3 regions of the Streptomyces sp. NPDC001549 genome follow, and region 3 is predicted to be linked to each of the others. Evidence: riboswitches for the same ligand, from Rfam matches in the RefSeq annotation. Region 3 holds a riboswitch; each other region holds the start of a gene.
The links. Region 3 has a riboswitch for cobalamin ahead of metE (5-methyltetrahydropteroyltriglutamate--homocysteine S-methyltransferase). Riboswitches for the same ligand answer to the same signal wherever they lie in the genome.
Positions count from the first base shown of each region.

Region 1: another riboswitch for cobalamin. It lies ahead of ACFY04_RS13430 (CoA-acylating methylmalonate-semialdehyde dehydrogenase); the one in region 3 lies ahead of metE (5-methyltetrahydropteroyltriglutamate--homocysteine S-methyltransferase).
Region 2: another riboswitch for cobalamin. It lies ahead of ACFY04_RS10755 (ribonucleoside-diphosphate reductase subunit alpha); the one in region 3 lies ahead of metE (5-methyltetrahydropteroyltriglutamate--homocysteine S-methyltransferase).

Region 1 covers NZ_JBIAVJ010000006.1:270,610-272,863, forward strand. Annotated here, with positions in the region: gene ACFY04_RS13430 (CoA-acylating methylmalonate-semialdehyde dehydrogenase) at 1-1,310, opposite strand, end outside; cobalamin riboswitch at 1,521-1,706, opposite strand; gene ACFY04_RS13435 (short-chain fatty acyl-CoA regulator family protein) at 1,778-2,254, opposite strand, start outside.
Region 2 covers NZ_JBIAVJ010000005.1:140,681-142,934, reverse strand. Annotated here, with positions in the region: gene ACFY04_RS10755 (ribonucleoside-diphosphate reductase subunit alpha) at 1-1,094, opposite strand, end outside; cobalamin riboswitch at 1,237-1,366, opposite strand; gene ACFY04_RS10750 (GNAT family N-acetyltransferase) at 1,411-1,908, opposite strand; gene ACFY04_RS10745 (Uma2 family endonuclease) at 1,987-2,254, shown strand, end outside.
Region 3 covers NZ_JBIAVJ010000022.1:151,992-154,245, forward strand. Annotated here, with positions in the region: gene ACFY04_RS30760 (hypothetical protein) at 1-357, opposite strand, end outside; cobalamin riboswitch at 585-814, shown strand; gene metE (5-methyltetrahydropteroyltriglutamate--homocysteine S-methyltransferase) at 993-2,254, shown strand, end outside.

The DNA of each region.
Region 1 (2,254 bases), on a different contig from region 3:
CCGACCATGCCGGCGCCCACCCGGCGGGTGAAGTCGCGCGCCGTGTCTCCGTCACGGGTGAAGATCGCGACGCCGTTGCCGTACGGGTGCTCGGTGGGCAGGCGCAGGGCCTCCTCGTAGTCGGCGGCCCGTACGACGGAGAGCACCGGGCCGAAGATCTCCTCGCGGTAGATCCGCATCTGCGGGGTCACGCGGTCGAAGAGGGTCGCTCCGGCGAAGAAGCCGTCCTCGTGTCCGGGCAGGGTGAACCCGCGCCCGTCCACGACGAGTTCGGCGCCCTCGGTGGCTCCGATGCCGACGTAGCGGTTCACCCGGTCGAGGGCTTCCTGGCTGACCAGCGGCCCGAAGTCGGCCTCGGGGTCGTCCGAGCGGCCCACGCGCAGGGTGGCGATGCGCTCCGTCAGCCTGGCCACGAGGGCGTTCGCGGTCTCCTCGCCGACGGGGACGGCGACGGCGATGGCCATGCAGCGCTCGCCCGCGGAGCCGTAGCCGGCGCCGATGAGGGCCTCCACGGCCTGGTCGAGGTCGGCGTCGGGCATCACGATCATGTGGTTCTTGGCGCCGCCGAAGCACTGGGCGCGCTTGCCGTGGGCCGCGGCGGTGGCGTAGATGTGCGCGGCGATCGGGGTGGAGCCGACGAAGCCGAGGGCCTGCACGCGCGGGTCTTCGAGGAGGGTGTCGACGGCCTCCTTGCCGCCGTTGACCACATTGAGCACGCCGGGCGGCAGACCGGCCTCCAGGAACAGCTCGGCGAGGCGCAGCGGTACGGAGGGGTCGCGCTCGGAGGGCTTCAGGATGAAGGAGTTACCGCAGGCCAGGGCGGGTGCGGCCTGCCACAGGGGGATCATCGCGGGGAAGTTGAAGGGGGTGATCCCGGCGACCACGCCGAGCGGTGAGCGCAGGGAATGCACATCGATGCCGGTGCCCGCGTTGTCGGTGAACTCGCCCTTGAGCAGGTGCGGGACACCTGCGGCGAACTCGACCACCTCCAGGCCGCGTTGCAGGTCCCCGTGGGCGTCGGCGACGGTCTTGCCGTGCTCGGAGGACAACAGCCGGGCGAGGGAGTCCCGTTCGCCCTCGACCAGCTGGAGGAAACGCAGCAGAACGCGCGAGCGGCGCTGCGGGTTCCACTGCCCCCAGTCGGCCTGCGCCTCCTCGGCGTTCGCGAGGGCGGCCTCGGTGTCGGCCCGCCCCGCGAGCGGGACCCGGGCCTGGACGGTGCCGGTGTTGGGGTCGTACACGTCGGTGAAGAGACCGGAGGATCCGGTGGTGTGCTTGCCGCCGATGAAATGGGTGAGTTCACGGACCATGGGTGCCTGCTCTCGTCAGGTTGGATCCGGGGATGGCACGGCCGACCGGCGGACGGCACCCGGTCGGGTGCGCCGCTGGGGAAGGCCGTGGGACCAGGTCGTCTCCGACAGGGACGACCTATGAGCGCGCGAACGTGTGCGTGCGCTCCGCCGGATCACCAGGGTCGTGGGTACAAACCGGTGCCATGCGTGTCTGCTCCATCCTCGTGGACAACACGGAACATCCGCGGCCGGTATCCTGACTCCCGGATCCCCGCGTGCCGCCCGCCTTCCCGACAGACCTCGTCAGTGGCGTGTGGATGGCAGCACACTCCCCGGTCACAGTGGCGGGACCGTGCCGGTTTCTCACCGGCTTCCCTGCACCGCGGACCTTGTGCCACGAACATATAGTTGGACGTCCTAGTAAGTCCAGGGCCGCCGCCGCGCGCCTTCGCCATCCGGCCGCGCCGCCCGGGCCTGACGCCCGCTCAGTCCCGAGCCGGGACCGGGTTCCTGGTCACCGGGTACGGGATGAAGGTGCTGCTGTTCTCGTCGACGGCCAGCGCCCGTCCGAGCGGCGGCACGGCCCGCTGCGGGCAGTCGAGGCGTTCGCAGAGGCGGCAGCCCATGCCGATGGGGGTGGCGGCCGCCGTGTTGTCGAGGTCGAGCCCGTCGGCGTACACGAGCCGCGAGGCGTGCCGGATCTCGCAGCCGAGCCCGATCGCGAAGGTCTTGCCGGGCTCGCCCCAGCCGCCGCGGTGGCGGGTGACGGCCCGGGCGGTCCACAGGTACCGCTGACCGTCGGGCATGGCGGCCACCTGGACGTGGATGCGGCCGGGCGCGGCGAAGGCCTCGTACACGTTCCACAGCGGGCAGGTGCCGCCCGCGCGGGAGAAGTGGAATCCGGTTGCCGACTGCCGCTTGGACATGTTCCCGGCCCGGTCCACCCGGACGAAGGAGAAGGG
Region 2 (2,254 bases), on a different contig from region 3:
ACGTCGGCCGGGGAGAACAGCGACCAGTCGGCGTCGGCGTTCACGCGGCGCATGAACTCGTCCGGCACCCAGTGGGCGAGGTTCAGGTTGTGCGTACGGCGCTGGTCCTCACCGGTGTTGTCGCGGAGCTCCAGGAACTCCTCGATGTCCGCGTGCCAGGTCTCCAGGTAGACGGCGGCGGCGCCCTTGCGGCGGCCACCCTGGTTCACGGCGGCGACGGAGGCGTCGAGGGTCTTCAGGAACGGCACGATGCCGTTGGAGTGGCCGTTGGTGCCGCGGATCAGCGAACCGCGGGCGCGGATGCGGGAGTACGAGAGGCCGATGCCGCCAGCGTGCTTGGAGAGGCGGGCGACCTGGTGGTAGCGGTCGTAGATCGAGTCGAGCTCGTCCAGCGGGGAGTCCAGCAGGTAGCAGGAGGACATCTGCGGGTGCCGGGTACCGGAGTTGAAGAGCGTGGGGGAGGACGGCAGGTAGTCCAGGCGGCTCATCAGCCGGTACAGCGAGGCCACTTCCTCCACGGCCTGGACGCTGTCGTCGGCGGCCAGACCGCAGGCCACGCGCAGCATGAAGTACTGCGGGGTCTCGATGACCTGACGGGTGATCGGGTGGCGCAGCAGGTAGCGGCTGTGCAGGGTGCGAAGGCCGAAGAACCCGAAGCGGTCGTCGGCGCCCTCGGCGAGGGTCAGTTCGACGAGCGAGTCGAGCCGGTTCGCGTGGGTGCGGACGAACTCGGCCGTGCGGTCGGCGATGAGGCCCTCGCGGTGGCCGACCTCGACGGAGGCCGAGAAGGAGGTGGAGCCCTGGCTCGCGGCCTCGTCGCGCACGGCCAGCGTCAGCAGGCGGGCGGCGAGCCGGGAGTAGGCCGGGTCCTCGGAGATCAGACCGGCGGCGGCCTCCGTGGCCAGTCCGCGCAGTTCGGCGTCGTCGGCGGCGGAGCTGCGGCCGCGCAGCGCGGAGGCCGCGACCCGGCCGGGGTCGGTGTCGGGGAGGTCCGCCGTAAGTTCGGTGAGGGTACGCAGCAGCGTGGCCCCCGGGCCCTCGGTGTTGTCGCCAGAAGTGGACTCGGCGCGCGGTGCGGAAGGCGCGATGGTCACGGCGGGAGCTCTCCCTCGCTCGGCCCGGTCATCGACGGGGCGGGGCGCGAGCGGGCGCATGCGGGCGCGACGAGAACGCGTACCCCGCATGGCGTCCACCGGCCCAACCGCGAGGCCCGGACGAATCGGCACCCGGTTCGGTCGAGCCGGGCGCGCTGTCGGCAGGTCATCGGACTTGGCGTCCGGTAGCCGGACACTTCATACCGTTGCGGGACAGTTCCGGATTCGCACCGGATTCCCCTGCAGCGACAGCAGGCATGAGCATACATGTGGGGGCGGCCCTCTGCGGTAACCCCCACATGTAGTGTCGGCGTGGCTACAGCTTGAGCCGGTAAGTGAGGAGTGTCAGGCCCTCGATCGGCGCCCAGTCCCGCTCCGGAGTGCGTACGAAGCCCAGTCGCGCGTAGATCCGATGGGCGCCGGCCATGCTGCGCTGGGTGGAGAGAACCAGGCCGGTCACCCCCTCCAGAGCCCGCGCCCGCTCGACGCAGGCCCGCACCAGAGCCTCGCCGGCGCCCTGGCCGCGCGCCTCGTGAGCCACCGCGAGCATCCGGAACTCCGCCTCGTCGGGGGCCGCGATGTCGGCGAGCGGACTGCCCGGAGCGGCGAAGGTCACACCGCCCAGCACCCGTCCGTCCCGCTCGGCGACGAGCACCTCGGCCTGGGCGGCCCGGCCGGCCACGTCACGCAGCACGTTCAGGTAGTGGTCGTCCTCGTTGAAGTCCAGATGCCCGTCGGCGAGGTAGGCCTGCGCCGTGATCTCACCCAGCTCCGCGTACTCGGCGGGCCGCACCGCCCTGATCACCGTGTCCATGCGGTCGAGTGTGCAGGACGGGTGTCGGGGGGCGGCGCTATCGTCGGAGACAGCACCGTCGAGGAAGGTGAGCGAGGCATGACCGTGATGACCGACCGCCCCCACATGCTGACCGAGGAGTTCGAGACCCTCGCGCGTATAGGCGCCAGAGAGGTGGAGGGGCTGCGGTTGGAATTCATCGACGGGAAGCTGGGGGTCAAAGCGGTGCCTGATGGGGACCACGGACTGATCATCGAGTGGCTCTTGCGCATCTGCATCCAGCACCGGCCTGATCTGTTCCTCTATGGCGAGCAGGGATTGAAGGTGCAGCAGTATCGCGACGGGCGTGCCAGGCCTGATGGAGTCC
Region 3 (2,254 bases):
CCGCACCGAGCCCTCGTCGTAGAACTCTGCGGTCACCTTCCCCTTGGCCCCCTCGTGGAAGGCCCGGATCCAGTTCCGGGCGGTCCGCTCGACGTCCCCCTTCGCGTCATCGGGGTCGGCGGCGAGCGACTCCACCTCCTCGGCCTTGCCGTCGGCGAGCCGCCAGATCAGCTTCTGGGTGATCCTGAGGGACTCGGAGGTGGGGTACCCGACCACGCCCAGCGGTTCGTGGCCCGCGTAGTCGGTCGCGTACCGCAGCTCCTCCTCGCCGGCGGCACATGCGGTGAGACCGCCCCAGGCCAGCACGGACACCAGGGCGGCGCGTACGACGAGGGCAGCCCTCGGGCGGGCGCTCATCGGGGAACCCATACTTCCTCGGTCTTCCGGTGGTCATCGAGCGATCTCGATGCAGAGAGCTGCAACGTACTGCCCTGACCGGGCAGTTCGATCCGGTAAACGGACAAGAGGGACACAACTCGCGCCTCAGTGATGCAATTCACTCAATGGCTGGATTTCGACCCTCGTGGGTCTCACCCCACCATCCGGATGCCGGACAACTCCGCGCGCCGGCAGGGAACGCCGTCTACTCTGGCCGGGCAGCTGGTTCGCCCCGTCCGCCAGGCGGGATGCGTCGTAAGAGGGAACCCGGTGGGAATCCGGGACTGCCCCGCAGCGGTGAGCGGGAACGACCGCCGTCATACGCACTGGGCCCGGACGGGCCTGGGAAGCGACGGCCAGTAGGAGTCTCGTACGGCATCCGTACGACGAGACGTGCCCGCGAGTCCGAAGACCTGCCCGTTGCCCGTACGCGACCGATCGCGCACGGAAATCCCGGTGACCTCGTGGGCGGGTCGGCGACACATCAGGCGGACGACCGCGGGCGCGTGCAGCTGCACGTACCCGTACCCGGTCGGGATCCGCCCGGTTCGTCATCCCTTCGCGCCCTCGGCCCTCACCGGGTCCACAGGAGAACGCTCGCGAAGGAGAGTTCCGTGACCCGCACGACCCCCGCCGCCGCAGGACGGCCCACCGTGGCCACCGTGTACGGCTACCCCCGCCAGGGCCAGAACCGCGAACTGAAGAAGTCCGTCGAGGGCTACTGGAAGGGCCGCGTCGCCGCCGACGCCCTCCGGGAAACCGCCCGCGACCTGCGCCGGACCAACTGGCAGCAGCTGGCCGACGCAGGCATCACCGAGGTGCCGACCGGTGACTTCTCGTACTACGACCACGTGCTGGACACCAGCGTGATGGTCGGCGCCGTCCCCGAGCGGCACCGCGCCGCCGTCGCGGCCGACCCGCTCGACGGGTACTTCGCGATGGCGCGCGGCACCCAGGACGTGGCGCCGCTGGAGATGACCAAGTGGTTCGACACCAACTACCACTACCTGGTCCCGGAACTCGGCCCCGACACCGTCTTCACCGCCGACTCCACCCGGCAGGTCGCCGAGCTGGAGGAAGCGCTCGCGCTGGGCCACACCGCCCGCCCGGTCCTGGTCGGACCCGTCACCTACCTGCTGCTGGCCAAGCCCGCCCCCGGCGTCGCCGCCGGCTTCGATCCGCTGGCCCTGCTCGACCGGCTGCTGCCCGTCTACGCCCAGGTCCTGGCCGACCTGCGCGCCGCCGGAGCCGAGTGGGTGCAACTGGACGAGCCCGCCCTGGTGCAGGACCGCACCCCGGCCGAGCTGAACGCCACCGCCCGCGCGTACCGGGAGCTCGGCGGCCTGACCGACCGGCCCAAGCTGCTCGTCGCCTCCTACTTCGACCGGCTCGGCGAGGCTCTGCCCGTGCTGGCCAAGGCACCCGTCGAGGGGCTCGCCCTGGACTTCACCGAGGCCGCGGCCGCAAACCTCGACGACCTCGCCGCCGTGGGGGGCCTGCCCGGCAAGCGCCTCGTCGCCGGTGTCGTGGGCGGCCGCAACATCTGGATCAACGACTACGAGAAGTCCCTCTCCACCCTCGGCACCCTCCTGGGGCTCGCCGACCGGGTGGACGTGGCCGCCTCCTGCTCCCTGCTCCACGTGCCGCTGGACGCCGCCGCAGAACGGGACATCGACCCGCAGGTCCGGCGCTGGCTCGCCTTCGCCCGCCAGAAGACCGCGGAGGTCGCCGTCCTCGCCCGGGGCCTGGCCCGCGGCACGGACGCCATCGCCGCCGAACTCGCCGCCAACCGGGCCGACCTGGCCTCCCGCGCCGGCTCCGCCCTCACCCACGATCCGGCGGTCCGGGCCCGCACCGCCGCCGTCACCGACGCGGA